DNA from 4 places in the Tardiphaga sp. OK245 genome. Region 1 is predicted to be linked to each of the others. Evidence: predicted binding sites of a transcription regulator. Region 1 holds the regulator's gene; each other region holds the start of a gene.
What was found. Region 1 encodes PhoB, which activates phosphate uptake and scavenging genes when phosphate is short. Its sites were predicted from a motif close to TGTCATNNANCTGTCAT; they were not measured.

Region 1 (3,718 bases):
CCGCGCTCGAAAGCGACATCCGCACGCGCGAAAACAGGCAGCAAGTGAGCCTGAGAGAGGGGCGAAGACGTTGCGTTGCTGGTCATAACCGATCCGATCGAAAAGACTGCGGCCGCGTCGATGACAACTGTGCGAAATCGAACAACGGACCCTAGAAACGAAACGTGCCGCCCTTCTCGGGCGGCACGTGGGCATTATTCTATGTGTGCTGTGAAGACTGTCAACCGCGCACTGCGGCTTTCGAGTCACACGGAGTCGCAGAAAAAGCCGATTTTGCAGCTTTATTTGCAGAAGCATGTGGACGCGGCATGCCCGACTCTTGCGCGCGAGTCACGGCATATTGTAGCTTTTGCCTCGTCGGATACGACATCTCGTGCGGCGGTAGATCCTTTTGACACATCCAGTGCGGCGTAACAGCCGGACGCGAAATTCGCGCCCGGTGAGCGCTAAAGGATTCTGACCGCAGGGATTTTTGAAGTCTCAACTCGCAGCGCTGCCCGGTCAGGCCGGCGCTCACGAAGGGAAAACGGCGATGACGGTAATGACATGGACCGACGATCGCGTCGAACAGTTGAAGAAACTCTGGGAAGGCGGCCTTTCCGCCAGCCAGATCGCTGCGGAACTCGGTAACGTGACCCGCAACGCCGTGATCGGCAAGGTGCACCGCCTTGGCCTGTCCGGCCGTGCCAAGAGCCCCTCCTCGGCAGCTCCGCGGCAGCGCAAGGCGCGCCCGGCACAGCAGATGGTGCGCGTCGCCCGCCCGATGGCCCGTGGCAACACAGCATTGGCCCATAACTACGAGATCGAGGCCGAGCCCGACCCGATCGCCTATGACAACATCGTGCCGATCAGCCAGCGCCTGTCGCTGGTCGAACTCAACGAAGCCACCTGCCATTGGCCAATCGGCGATCCGTCGAGCGCGGACTTCTACTTCTGCGGTGGCAAGGCCCTGGCCGGCGCCCCCTATTGCGCACATCACTCGCGCATCGCCTATCAGCCGGCCAGCGACCGCCGCCGCGCGGTGCCGAAGCCGACGCGCTGAGCTGGAAAGCATCTAAACCAAATGAAAATGCCCGGCGATGAGCCGGGCATTTTTTGTTTGGGGGCTTCTAACCTCGCCCCGCTTGCGGGGAAGAAGGAAGATACCTACTCCGCCGCCTTGTCGAACCGGTCGTCCAGCGCGTAGCCGGCGCCGCGCACGGTGCGGATCGGATCTGGCTCACCGGCGGGGTTGAGCAGCTTGCGCAGGCGGCCGATATGCACGTCGACGGTGCGCTCGTCGATATAGATGTCGCGGCCCCAGACGCTGTCGAGCAACTGTTCGCGGCTGAACACGCGGCCCGGATGTTCCAGGAAGAACTCCAGCAGGCGATATTCGGTCGGACCGAGATCGATCGGACGGCTTGAGCGCACGACGCGGCGCTTGTCACGGTCAAGTTCGATGTCGCCAAACGCCAAAACGGTAGCGAGACGCTCGGGAGCTGCACGACGCAGCAGGCCCTTCACGCGGGCCAGGAGCTCCGGCACGGAGAACGGCTTGACGATGTAGTCGTCGGCACCAGTGGCGAGACCGCGAACGCGCTCGCTCTCTTCGCCACGCGCCGTCAGCATGATGATCGGCAATGCCTTGGTTTCGGGCCGTGCGCGCAAGCGGCGGCACAGTTCGATGCCGGACAGGCCCGGCAGCATCCAGTCGAGCACCACGAGATCCGGCACCCGCTCCTTCAAGCGGGTGTCGGCATCGTCGCCGCGAGCGACGGTTTCAACATCATAGCCTTCGGCGTCGAGGTTGTAGCGAAGCAGCGTCGTTAGCGCCTCTTCATCTTCCACAACCAGAATGCGTGCATTCACAGCCATCTTGATCAATACCCTCAGTGACGTCCGACAAGTTTTTAAATCATGATCCTTGCGGAAGACTGGCTCCCACTTTTCCGGATCATGCTTCAGACCGTCGGCGTATTCGCGAATGTGGTCATGTCGCCCTTCGGGCGCTTGTCGAGGATTTGCTGGCCCTCGATCATGTAGAACACGGTTTCCGCAATATTGGTGGCATGGTCACCGATCCGCTCGATGTTCTTGGCGCAGAACATCAGGTGGATACAGAACGAAATGTTACGCGGGTCTTCCATCATATAGGTCAGGAGTTCGCGGAACAGCGAGGTGCAGATCGCGTCGATTTCCTCGTCGCCCTTCCACACCGTCATCGCGGCGGGCAGATCATGTGCGGCATAGGCGTCGAGCACGGCCTTGACCTGGGTGGTCACGAGGTCGGTCATGTGCTCGAGGCCGCGGATCAGCTTCAGCGGATGGAAGTCGCTGTCGAGTGCATTGACGCGCTTACCGATATTCTTGGAGAGATCGCCGATGCGTTCCAGATCGGTAGCGACGCGCAGCGCGCCGACGATCTCGCGCAAATCGACAGCCATTGGCTGGCGCTTGGCGATGGTCAGCACGGCGCGCTCTTCGATCGTGCGCTGCAACTGGTCGATCTCGGAGTCAGTGGCGACGACGCGCGCACCGAGCGCGACGTCCCGGCGGATCAGCGCGTCGACGGATTCGACGATCTGCCGTTCCGCGAGGCCACCCATCTCGGCAACGAGACGGGTCAGCTCCTGCAGATCGTCGTCGAAAGCCTTGGTGGTGTGTTCAAAAGCCATCTCAAATTCCTCCCGCGAATATGTCGCGTCAGCCGAAGCGGCCGGTGATGTAATCCTGGGTGCGGCGATCGGTCGGCGACGTGAAGATCTTGTTGGTCTGATCGAACTCGATCAACTCGCCGAGATACATGAAGGCTGTGCTGTCGGAGACGCGGGCAGCCTGCTGCATGTTATGGGTCACGATCGCGATCGTGTACTGATCCTTCAACTCGTCGATCAGCTCCTCGATCTTCGCAGTCGAGATCGGATCCAGCGCCGAGCACGGCTCGTCGAACAGGATCACTTCCGGCCGCACCGCGATGGTGCGCGCGATGCACAGGCGCTGCTGCTGACCACCCGACAGGCTGAGGCCCGACGCGTTGAGCTTGTCCTTGACTTCGTTCCAGAGTGCACCGCCGCGCAGCGCCCTCTCGACGCGGATGTCCATCTCCGACTTGGAGATCTTTTCGTAGAGGCGGATACCGAAGGCGATGTTTTCGTAAATCGTCATCGGGAACGGAGTCGGCTTCTGGAACACCATGCCGACGCGGGCGCGCAGCAGGTTGAGGTCCAGCTTCGGATCCAGAATGTTCTGGTTGTCGAGCATGAGCTGACCTTCGGCGCGCTGGCCGGGATACAGATCATACATGCGGTTGAAGATGCGCAGCAGCGTGGACTTGCCGCAGCCCGACGGGCCGATGAATGCGGTTACGCGGTTCGCCATCAGCGTCAGGTTGATCTTCTTCAGGGCGTGGTGTTCGCCATAGTAGAAGTTCAGGTCGCGCACGGTGACCTTGGGACGGGTCTCGCCCTGCAGGGCCGACGGCGGCGGCATCGAGACGGAAGGAACGCCAGACGACACAGAAAGCTCACTCATTTTGCTGTCCTCTCGGCGCCGAGAATGCGCGCGCCAATGTTAAGGGCAAGTACGGTCAAGGTGATGATCAGGGCACCGCTCCAGGCGAGCTGCTTCCAGTACTCGTAGGGGCTCTGCACGAAGTTGTTAATGGTCACCGGCAGGTTGGCCATCGTCTTGGTGAGATCGAGGCTGAAGAACTGGTTGCTCAGCGCGGTGAACAGCA
Region 2 (3,718 bases), on a different contig from region 1:
ACACTCGGCGGCCGCAACTGGTCGGTGCCGGTGCCGAGCGGGCGCAACGTGTTCTTCCAGATCGGCATCGGGCTCGTCGATCTCGGAGCTGCGGCGCTGGCGATGTATGTACTGATCCCCGAGACGATGGATGTCGGGGTCGCGCAGGTGATCGTCGTCTTCATCGCCGCCACGCTGTTGGGGTTCGCCAGTCATGCACCCGCCGGCATCGGAGTGTTCGATGCGACAATTCTGGTCGGGCTTGGCGGCGAACATACCGAACAGCTGCTGGCTGTGCTGCTGCTGTTTCGGCTGTTCTACCACCTGATTCCGTTCGTGCTGTCGCTGACGCTGTTCGGCGCCGTTGAAGCCTACCGGAATGTGAACAGGCGCAAGCTCGCCTGAATTACTTCGGCAGTGTCAGCATCGCCGATTGCGCATAGCCGCGGAACGGACGATTGAAGTCGAGATTGGCGTGGTGACGCTCGGCGAGTGTCTTCAGCACGTTGAGAAGTTCGCGGCGCGGCGTCACGTCGAATAGCGTCAGCCAGCGCAATAGCAGCTTGCTCGCGATCTTTGGCAACCGCTCCTGATGGCCGAAATCCACGATATGCAGTTGCCCGCCGGGCTTGAGCTGCGAGACGGCGTGATCGAGCACATCCTGCCAGCTCGGGATCATCGAGAGGCTGTAGGAAATCATGACGTGATCGAATGACGGAACAGCAAAGATGCGTGCCGGATCGAAATTCGTCGCATCGCCATGGGCGACGCGAACGGTATCCGTGAGCTGGTTGCGGGCGATCGAGGCAATCGCTGTGGTCAGCATCTCGGTCGAAATATCGATGCCGTAAAATACCGCTTGTGGATATCTGCGGGCAGCCTGAACCAGATTGCGGCCGGTGCCGCAGCCGACCTCCAGCACTGTCGCACCCGGCGCAGGCGCGAGTTCTGCGATGAGCTGATCGCGGCCGAGAAGATAGTACCGGCGCGTCGCGTCATAGATGAAGCGCTGCCAGCGATACATCCGGTTCATGCGATGGGTGGCTTCGTTCGACCATGCGGGCTGACCGCCGTCTTCGTATTCGGAGACAATCGTCATGGCGCACCTCATCGCATCCGGATGAGCGATCCATTTCATCGCAACACGACAGCGGTGTGACAGTAGTTTCGTCGCGGGAATCGGCCGAAATTTAGAATGACTGTCGCAAAACCGCAGTCTGCGCTTGATAAAAATTTCAGATTGTCGATTCGAAGGGTTCAAGAAACCGATGAATACGCATCTGATCGCCGACGCCGTTCGCAATAGCCGTGGTCGCGAGGAAACGACGATCTGGGACAGGCTGTTCGCCTTCTGGTTCCGCCGGCTGGTCTATACCCAGATCTGGGAAGATCCCGAGGCGGACATGGCGGCGCTGAAACTGGCGCCCGGTTCGACGATTGTCACTATCTCCAGCGGCGGCTGCAACGCGCTGTCCTATCTGTCGGCGAAGCCCGAGCATGTCTATGCGGTCGATCTGAATGAAGCGCATCTGTCGCTGCTGAAGCTGAAGCTCGCCGGCCTGCGCGCACTGCCGAACTATCAGGACTTCTGGAAATTCTTCGGCGAAGGCGCCTCGGATACCAATGTCGGCCTGTATCGCGAGCGGCTGCGCCCGCTGCTCGATGCCGAAGCGCGCGGCTATTGGGACGAGCGCGATATCCAGGGCCGCCCGCGCTACGGTTACTTCAGTGACGGCTTCTATCGTCATGGCGCGCTCGGCCGCTTCATCGGCTTCGCGCATACGCTGGCGAAGCTCGCCCGCATCGATCTCAAAGCGTTGTTGCACGAGGACAAGCAGTCCCCGGCGCGCAAGCGCGCGCTGGAACGCCTGCACTGGCTGTTCCACTCCCGGCTCGCTCGTATGATGACGAAGACGCCGGCGCTGTTGTTCAGTCTCGGCATCCCGCCGCAGCAGCGTACATTGCTGGGCGGCAACCAGCCGCTCAACGAAGTGCTGCATCAGCGTCTGCTCGCTCTGATCGACGTGCATCCGAACGCCAACAACTATTTTGCCTGGCAGGCGCTGAGCCGCAGCTATGTCGGCCCCGGTGACAAGTGCTTACCGCTCTATCTGCAGCAGAGCCGCTACGCGGACACCGCCAGCCGCGCCGCTCTGGTCACGCCCGTGCATGCCAATCTGCGCGTGTTCCTGGAGAGCCTTCCAGCCCGCCAGATCGACGCGGTCGTGCTGCTGGATTCGCAGGACTGGATGGCGCCGGATGAAATCCGTGCGCTGTGGGACGCGATCGACCGCGCCGGCAAGGACGGCATCCGCGTGATCTTCCGCACCGCCGGTGCCGAGTCACCGCTGGACGATCCGGAACATGCATCGCTGCGTGAGACGTGGCAGCGCGATGAGGCGCGCAGTGCCAAAGGTCTGGCTGCGGATCGCTCCGGCATTTATGGCGGGTTTCATCTGTATACGCGGAAGGCGTAAGCGATCTTATTCGCCGAACTCCACATGTCGTCCCCGCGTAGGCGGGGACCCATACACGCTGGAGCTTTGGATTGAGTAAGATAGTCGTAGCTCTGCCGCCTAAACGACGCCGACCGTGATTATGGATCCCCGCCTTCGCGGGGATGACATGAGAGTACCTGACTACACCCCCAGATAGATCTGCTGGATGTACTTGTCGCCAGCGATCTCCGCCGACGTCCCCTCACGGATCGTCCGCCCATGTTCCAGCACATAGACCCGATCCGCAATCCGCAGCGTCGATGTCGCGTCCTGTTCGACGATCAGGATCGCGGTGCCGTCTCTCCGGATCTGCTGGATCGAGTCGAAGATCAGCCCCTTCAGCCGCGGCGCGATGCCGACCGAGGGCTCGTCCAGCAGCAGCAGTTCCGGCCGGCCCATCAGCGCGCGGCCGATGGCCACCATCTGCTGTTCGCCGCCCGACAATGTACTGGACTGTTGCCATTGCCGTTCGCGCAGCACCGGGAATAGCGTGAAGACGCGCTCCAGGTCCTTCTCGACGTCGGCATTGTTCTTGCGCAGGTAAGCGCCGAGCTGCAGGTTCTTCAGAACTGAGAGTTCCGAGAACAGCTTGCGTCCTTCGGGGCAGTGGCAAATGCCCTTGGCGACGACGTTAAACGGTTCGATCGGATGCAGCGATGCATCCTTGAAATTCAGCGTGCCCTGCGAGGCGATGCTGCGCGAGATGGCCTTCAGCAGCGTGGTCTTGCCCGCACCATTGGGGCCGAGCACGCCAATCAGTTCACCCTTCTCGACCCTGATCGAGACGGATTCGATGGCCAGCGCCTTGCCATAACTGACCTTGAGATCGGCGACTTCAAGCAGAGGCATGGGCTTCCTCCGTCTTGCCGATATAGGCTTCGATCACCTTCTCGTTCTTCACGATCTCTTCCGGAGGGCCGACGGCGATGATCTCGCCGAAATTCATCGCGATCACGCGCGATACGAGTGCCATGAACTCGCGCAGCTTGTGTTCGATCAGCAAAATAGTGAGGTTCTCCTCGCGATGCAGACGCCTGATCAGTTGCGCCAGTTGTTCGATCTCGCTGCTGCCAAGCCCTGCGAAGGGCTCGTCGAGCAGCAGCAGGTCCGGGCGCGTCGCCAATGCGCGCGCGATCTCGAGCCGTCGCAGGTCGCCGTAAGGCAGCGTCTCCACCGGCTCCTTGTCACGGCCGCCGAGGCCGACCTGTCCCAGCAGATAGCTGGCGCGCGCCTCCTTGTCC
Region 3 (3,718 bases), 200 kb from region 1:
GGCGTCCTGACGGTCGACCTTGTTGATCGCGACGATCGGCTTGAGGCCGAGCTTCAGCGCCTTGCCGACCACGAACTTGGTCTGCGGCATCGGGCCTTCAGCGGCGTCGACGAGCACGATCACGCCATCGACCATCGACAGGATGCGTTCGACTTCGCCGCCGAAGTCGGCGTGGCCCGGGGTGTCGACGATGTTGATCTGGACTTCATCCCACAGCACCGAGGTGCACTTGGCGAGAATGGTGATGCCGCGCTCTTTTTCGATGTCGTTCGAATCCATCGCGCGTTCCTGGACGCGCTGATTGTCGCGATACGTGCCCGACTGCTGCAGCAGCTTGTCCACGAGAGTGGTTTTGCCGTGGTCAACGTGGGCGATGATAGCAATGTTGCGAAGGTTCATAGGTCTTCTTCTGGTTACGGTCTGGGTGCCCTTGAGCGGGTTCAACAAGACATGCTCGACAACAAAAGGCTTATGCCTTGCGCTCGAGCGCGTTCGATAACTGCCTCGTCTGAAAACGCGCTGGGGCAATCCCTCCAAAAGCAAACCCGGCCAGAAGGGGCCGGGTACTCGGACGCGTTGCGGCGCAATATAGGGGGAAATCGCCGAAAAACAATGCGAATCTGCCAAATGGTTAGCCCAATTTCGGGTCCAGAACCGTGGCCCAAAGGGCCATATCGGCCCGATCCCGCAAGGTAACGGTCATTTGGCCGCTTTGGCCGTCGATTTTGACGTGACCGAAGAACTGCATGCCGGCCGACGGGGGCAAATTCTGCTTATCGGGCCCCGGCGCCTTCACGAAACGGACCTCGGGACCGAAGGTATTGTCGAGCGCCGCCGGGCCGAAGGTTCCGGCGTGGAACGGCCCGGAGACGAACTCCCAGAACGGCTCGAAATCCTGAAACTGCGCCTTTTCCGGATTGTAGTAATGCGCCGCCGTGTAATGCACGTCGGCGGTCAGCCAGACCGTGTTGCGGATAGCGGCCGATTTGATGAAGCGCAGGATGTCGGCGATTTCCAGCTCGCGGCCCCGCACTGGCCCGTCGCCCTGTGCGATGGCCTCAGACCCGGTTTTGTCGGCAGCGTTGTCATAGACGACGAGGCCGATCGGCATATCCGAGGCGATGACCTTCCAGGTCGCCTTCGAGGCCATCAATGCGTGCTTCAGCCAGGCCATCTGCTCCGGACCGATGAAATACGCATCGGGACCATAGCTCTCCTGCAGGTTCGGGCCGTTGGGCCCGCGATAGCTGCGCTCGTCCAGCATGAAGACATCGAGATGCGGGCCGTAATTGAGCGTGCGATAGACGCGGCCAGGCTCGTTCGGATTGACCGAGATCGGATACATCTCGTGAAAGGCACGCGCACCGCGCGCCGCCAGCAGCGTGATGTCGCGCTCCTTGTAGGATGCCGGTAACTGTTTCGATGAAGACCAGTTGTTGGTGACCTCGTGATCGTCCCACTGGCCGAAGATCGGCACCTGCGCATTGAAGGCGCGGACATTGTCGTCCAGCAGATTGTATTTGTGCGCGGCGCGGAATTCATCAAGCGTCTCGGCGACCTTCGCCTTCTCCGGCACCGTGATGGTGTTCTTCCAGATCGTGCCATCCGGCAATTTCGTTTCAGGCAGGATCGGGCCGTCGGCATAGATCGTGTCGCCGGAATGGATCAGGAAATCCGGATTGTGCTTGCGCATGGTGGCATAGGTGACCATGCCGCCATCCTCGGCATTGATGCCCCAGCCTTGGCCTGCGACATCGCCGCCCCAGACAAAGGACACATCGCGGCGATCCGCCGGCGCGGTGCGGAAGCGGCCGATCACGGGCTCGCCGACGATGTCGGTATGCGAGAGATCGCGGAATTTGACACGGTAGAAGATGTCCTGCCCGGCTGGCAGGTTATCGAGCAGCAACTTCGCCGTGAAATCGCTCTCGGGCAGCGCCGTGATAACCGGCAACATGCGCGCATTGCTGAAGGATTCGGTAGTGGCGACCTCCACCATCATCTGCGCCGGCCGATCCGCGCGCGACCAGATCATGCCGCTGCTCGTCCCGACATCGCCGGACTGCACGCCATGCGACACGAGCGGACGATCCGCCGCACGGCTGAGGTAAGGCATCGCCAGGAAGCTTGCGCCTGCTGCGGCTGAGTGCGCGAGGAAGCGACGACGGGAAATATGTAGCGCCATGGCGAACTCCTGATCCTGGCTCTGGCACCAGTGGCTCTAGGCAGATCGCTTGACGCTGCGATGACAAGTGATGCGCAATATCAACACCCGCCAAAGCAAGCTGCGAATGACTGGCAGCTTGATTGACACATTTGGAAATTTCACCTTAACGTGAACGCGACGGTTCCCTTCGGGGATCAAAAGGGAATGCGGTGAGGGGGATCCCCCGATTCCGCGGCTGCCCCCGCAACTGTAAGCGGCGAGCCTGCGCCAAGAGCCACTGGGTGTTCACCTGGGAAGGCGGCGACAGGCACTGACCCGCGAGCCAGGAGACCTGCCGCCAGTCGTGGTCACACGCGAGCACATTGGGCGGGGTGTCCTGGTGGAAGTCACACTGCCTGTTTGAAAGCGGCGGGGCGACTTGGTTTGCGGTGACGTGCCACGTAACCGCGAGTCCTGTTCATGACCTCCGTTTCTCCCGTCGCATTGAAGCGACATACTCCCTTTCTTTATTCTGTTGCTCTCTCCTGCTTTTTGTGTCCGAGCGAAAGCTGGTCGCAAACCTCACAGTCGAGCCAGACGCTCGATCCTGTTGTTGTTCAGCCGTCAGCGACGCCTCAGCGCGCACGCCGCGCCACGAACGGCAATGCATCGCGCGCTGCGCGCTCGCGGCAGCAGCGCAATGTCGCCGCCAATACCGGCGCACCGGTCGCCACGCCGACAGGCGCTGTCTTCGCAGCGCCGACGCTCAACCTCACAGGCACTACATCCACCGGCAGCCGCCTCGGCCTCACGCGCCTGCAGACGCCGGCCAGCGTCGAGGTCATCTCGGCGGAAACCATGGCCGAGCGCGGCCAACAGAACGTCGTCGATGCCGTCACGCAGAATGCCACCGGCATCACCGCCATCGGAGATCCCGGCAATGGCGGCGTCGCCTACAGCACCCGCGGCTTCTCCGGCACGGATTCGGTGAAGATACTGCTCGATGGCACGCGGCTCTATGTCGGCGCGGGCACCGTGAACTTTCCGTTCGACACCTGGTCCACCGAGCGTATCGAGGTGCTGCGCGGTCCGGCCTCCGTGATGTTCGGCGAAGGCGCGGTCGGCGGCGCGATCAACATCATCTCGAAGATGCCATCATGGATTCCGCGCAATCAGGCCGAGATATCGCTCGACAGCAACATGGAACGCCGCATCGCCGTGGACAGCGGCGGCCCGATCAACAAGGACGTCGCCTATCGCATCACCGCCACCGGCAACATGTCGGACGGCTGGGTCGACCGCGGCAACAGCTCGAACATAGCGCTGCATGCTGCCGTGCAGGTCAAGCAGACCGAAGACGTGGTCTGGACGATCTCGACCGACTACGGCGATCGCCAGCCGATGCGCTATTTCGGCACGCCGTTGATCAACGGCCAGTTCGATCCGGCGCTGCGCTTCAAGAACTACAATGTAGGCGACAGCACCATCCGCTGGCAGGATAGCTGGAATCAGGTGAAGACCGAGTGGCAAGTGGCCGACGGCATCTCGATCCGCAACACGTTGTACTATCTG
Region 4 (3,718 bases), 210 kb from region 1:
CCTTGAAGGTACCGGGCTCGTCGCCCTTCTCGGTCGGATCGTTGGGGTTGTCGAGCTTCGGCCGCAGCGTCTCATAGTGGTCGGGCAGGCTGGCCGACATGATCGCGAGCCGCCGGCTGACATCGATGCGCGATGGATAGCCTTCGGCATCCGGTGCGGGATAGTTCGGGAAGCCGGCCTTCTCATAGACGCCAAGCCGTTCGCGCAGCGGCAGGTTTGACTCCTTGCTCATGTCGTCATTGACGGTGCCGACCAGGCTGTTGGGATGGCTGTGGTCGGAGACGACGAGGATGAGCGTGTCGTCGCCACGCTTGGCTGCCCAGTCGCGGGCGAGCTGCACGGCATTGTCGAGCATGATGACGTCATAGACGGCGCGGTCCATGTCGAGCAGGTGGGCGTATTTGTCGATCAAGCCGGACTCGACCATCAGGAAGAAGCCGTTGTCGTTACGCGACAGGATCTTGAGCGCGCCATGCACCTGCTCGGTCAAATCAGGCTGCTGCGGAAATTTCTTCACGCCGCCGCCGCCGAGAAACTTGCGGTCCAGCACGCCGTCCATATTGCCAGGCGTAAAAAGTCCAAGCAGCTTGCGCGTCTCCGACTTCTTGGCGAGGCCGTTCAGTTCGGGCGCCGTGGTCGCCACCGAATAACCGGCATCGCGGAAGCGTGCGACATAGTCGACGTCATCCTTGCGCTTCGATGTCGCGGCCGCCTGCGGCAGGAAATTCGCTGCGCCGCCGCCCATCAATACGTCCGGCCTGGCCGCAAGGAACTGCGCAACGATCTCGTCATAGGCCGCGCGGCGGCGGGTATGCGCGATCATCGCGGCGGGTGTCGCGTCCTCGACCTCGGTATTGGTGACAATGCCGATCGCCAGATCGAGCTTGCGCTTCGCGAGGCTGGTGATGGTTTCGACCTGCGGATCGTCGAACACATTCGCGGTGCGATCCGCATAGACGCCCATCGCATTGGTTGCGGTCTTGTGGCCGGTGGCATAAGCGCTGGCCGAATTGGCGGAGTCGGTGATGATGGAGTCGGAGCCCGCCGTTGCTACCATCGCCATATGCGGCATGTCGTCCATCGCGAGCTTGCCGCGGCTCTTGCCTTCGGTGATGCCCTTCGAAAGAATTCTGGCGCCGACGCGGTGCGCCAGCGACATACCGTCACCGATAAACAGGATCACGTTCTTCGCCTTGCGCGGGCCGGTGTCGTAGACGTTCCACATCACCGCGCGGCTGCGCACGCCGTCGCTGACTTCGATCTTGTAAGTCCCGGCTTTGTCGAGCGTTACGTCGCGCAGCAGCAGCGCGGACTGATCCTTGCCGTCTTCCTTCGCGATGTAGTCCGCGGTCTTGCCGAACGCCGCAGTCTGGTCGGCGCCGTTGATCGTCACCTTGATGTCGGCGGCCTGAATAAGTTCGGGAAACTCGACCTTGAAGTCGAATTTCGCGCCCGCAAGGATATCAGCGCGGTCGAGCGGATAGATCGTCTGCGCGCAGATTGGCGCGCTCATGAAAAAAGCCGCAAACGCGGCCAGCAACGACGTGTTTCTCATGGTGGACGTCCCGAGCGAGAGCCTGCGTGAGGCGATGTCCTTCCAATATAACGGCCGGATGACGTGACGACGACATCCGGCCGTTTGATCTTATAGTTCGAGCGTCTCCGCCGCGCCCTCAGTTCTTATCGTTGTCGAGCTTTGGAATGTTCGAGCCTTCGCCGGTGCTCAACAGGCCCGTCTTCGAATAGAGATCCAGCTTGGCGCGGGTATCGGTGATGTCGAGGTTGCGCATGGTGAGCTGGCCAATCCGGTCTGCGGGGGTAAACGGCGCATCCTCGACCTTCTCCATGCTCAGCCGCTCCGGCGCGTAGGTCAGGTTGGGGCTCTGGGTGTTCAGGATCGAGTAGTCATTGCCGCGGCGCAGTTCGAGCGTCACTTCGCCGGTGATCGCACGCGCGACCCAGCGCTGCGCCGTCTCGCGCAGCATCAAGGCCTGGGAATCGAACCAGCGTCCCTGATAAAGCAGCCGCCCGAGCCGCATGCCGCTGATGCGGTATTGCTCGATGGTGTCTTCGTTGTGGATACCGGTCACGAGGCGCTCATAGGCGATGTGGAGCAGCGCCATGCCGGGTGCTTCATAGATGCCGCGGCTCTTCGCCTCGATGATGCGGTTCTCGATCTGGTCACTCATGCCGAGGCCATGGCGGCCGCCGATGACATTGGCCTCGAGGAACAGCGCGACAGGATCGGTGAAGATCTGGCCGTTCAGCGCAACGGGCTGGCCATCCACAAACCGCACCACGACCTTCTCGGCCTTGACGGCGCAATCGTCGCGCCAGAACGGCACGCCCATGATCGGGTTGACGATCTTGATGCCGCTGTCGAGCTGTTCGAGATCCTTGGCCTCATGGGTGGCGCCGAGCAGATTGCTGTCGGTCGAATAGGCCTTTTCGGCTGACATCTTGTAGGCGAAGCCGTGGGCGGTCATGAAGGCCGACATTTCGGCGCGGCCGCCCAGTTCGTCGATGAATTGATCGTCGAGCCAGGGCTTGTAGATCTTCAGGTCCGGATTGGTCAGCAGGCCGTAGCGGTAGAACCGCTCGATATCGTTGCCCTTATAGGTCGAGCCATCGCCCCAGATATTGACGCCGTCTTCCTTCATGGCCGAGACCAGCATCGTGCCGGTGACGGCGCGCCCGAGCGGCGTGGTGTTGAAATAGGCGATGCCGCCGGTCGAGACATGGAAGGCACCGGCTTGAATCGCGGCTATGCCTTCATGGACGAGCTGGGCGCGGCAATCGACGAGGCGCGCCTTCTCGGCGCCGAACTCCATCGCCTTGCGCGGAATCTCGTCGTAGTCGGCTTCGTCAGGCTGGCCGAGATTGGCGGTGTAGGCGAAGACCTTGGCGCCCTTCTGCTTCATCCAGAGCAGCGCCGCTGACGTGTCGAGGCCGCCGGAGAAAGCTATGCCGACGTTTTTGCCCTTGGGCAGGCTCTTCAAGATCGTGGTCATGGAACGTCCAATCGGGGCAATTTCTGCGGCCAGCGATAGCCCGGCCGGGCAAAGCGCGTCAACGCGGCATCCGCTTGAGGCCGCTCAATCGTGGTGCTGCTCGGTGATCCGGTTGACGAAAGACGGCTTTGGCTGCCGCCCGATCATGCGCAGCCGCCAGCGATAGCCGGGCCAGGCGATCCTGGTCAGCCAGCGATCGATGTCCTCATCCGTCATCCGGGTCGAGGGCCAGCGGTAAATCCATCCGTGAATCAACCAGATAACCAAGAACGACACGAGGCCGGCGATGGTCACGTCGGTAAAGAAATGGCCGCCGAAAGCCATCCGCCAGCCCGAGGTGGCGATTCCGAACACCGTCGCTGCCACATAGGCGTAGGGCCGCACCGAGGGCGGCGCGAGCGCGGCCGGAGCATAGGTCCAGAACGCCGTGGCGCCCTCACCCGAGAAGAACGAGCAGTTGCGGCCGCATTGGCCGGTCGGATCCCACCACGCCTTGAACTGCCAGGGCCCGTTGAATTCCGTCACCATCACCGGCCGCGGCCGGCCCCAGAAGGTCTTGAAGGTCAGATTGGTCAGGACCCCGGCCGACATCAGCATGGTGAGGATCAGGAAGGCCATGGTGCGGCCCTTCACCAGCAGTGGCCGGTTCGGCCAGATCAGCTTCACGATCAGCGCGAGGATCGAGGGCGCGACAAAGGCCCATGCGA

Region 2: BLW80_RS21195 (BtaA family protein) is a predicted target of PhoB. The motif match lies at 1,124-1,140, and genes of this name have one in related genera.
Region 3: BLW80_RS11155 (alkaline phosphatase D family protein) is a predicted target of PhoB. The motif match lies at 2,235-2,251, and genes of this name have one in related genera.
Region 4: BLW80_RS11090 (alkaline phosphatase) is a predicted target of PhoB. The motif match lies at 1,603-1,619, and genes of this name have one in related genera.

What each region holds. Positions count from the first base shown of each region.
Region 1 covers NZ_FNWZ01000002.1:1,134,655-1,138,372, reverse strand. The annotation lists gene BLW80_RS12035 (aspartate aminotransferase family protein) at 1-86, opposite strand, end outside; gene BLW80_RS12030 (GcrA family cell cycle regulator) at 533-1,042, shown strand; gene phoB (phosphate regulon transcriptional regulator PhoB) at 1,147-1,851, opposite strand; gene phoU (phosphate signaling complex protein PhoU) at 1,944-2,657, opposite strand; gene pstB (phosphate ABC transporter ATP-binding protein PstB) at 2,686-3,513, opposite strand; gene pstA (phosphate ABC transporter permease PstA) at 3,510-3,718, opposite strand, start outside.
Region 2 covers NZ_FNWZ01000004.1:541,795-545,512, reverse strand. The annotation lists gene BLW80_RS21205 (putative bifunctional lysylphosphatidylglycerol flippase/synthetase) at 1-384, shown strand, start outside; gene BLW80_RS21200 (class I SAM-dependent methyltransferase) at 386-1,078, opposite strand; gene BLW80_RS21195 (BtaA family protein) at 1,248-2,456, shown strand; gene BLW80_RS21190 (ABC transporter ATP-binding protein) at 2,619-3,326, opposite strand; gene BLW80_RS21185 (ABC transporter ATP-binding protein) at 3,313-3,718, opposite strand, start outside.
Region 3 covers NZ_FNWZ01000002.1:937,852-941,569, reverse strand. The annotation lists gene typA (translational GTPase TypA) at 1-399, opposite strand, end outside; gene BLW80_RS11155 (alkaline phosphatase D family protein) at 632-2,185, opposite strand; cobalamin riboswitch at 2,331-2,520, shown strand; gene BLW80_RS11150 (TonB-dependent receptor) at 2,627-3,718, shown strand, end outside.
Region 4 covers NZ_FNWZ01000002.1:924,165-927,882, forward strand. The annotation lists gene BLW80_RS11090 (alkaline phosphatase) at 1-1,555, opposite strand, end outside; gene argG (argininosuccinate synthase) at 1,674-3,011, opposite strand; gene BLW80_RS11100 (phosphatase PAP2 family protein) at 3,096-3,718, opposite strand, start outside.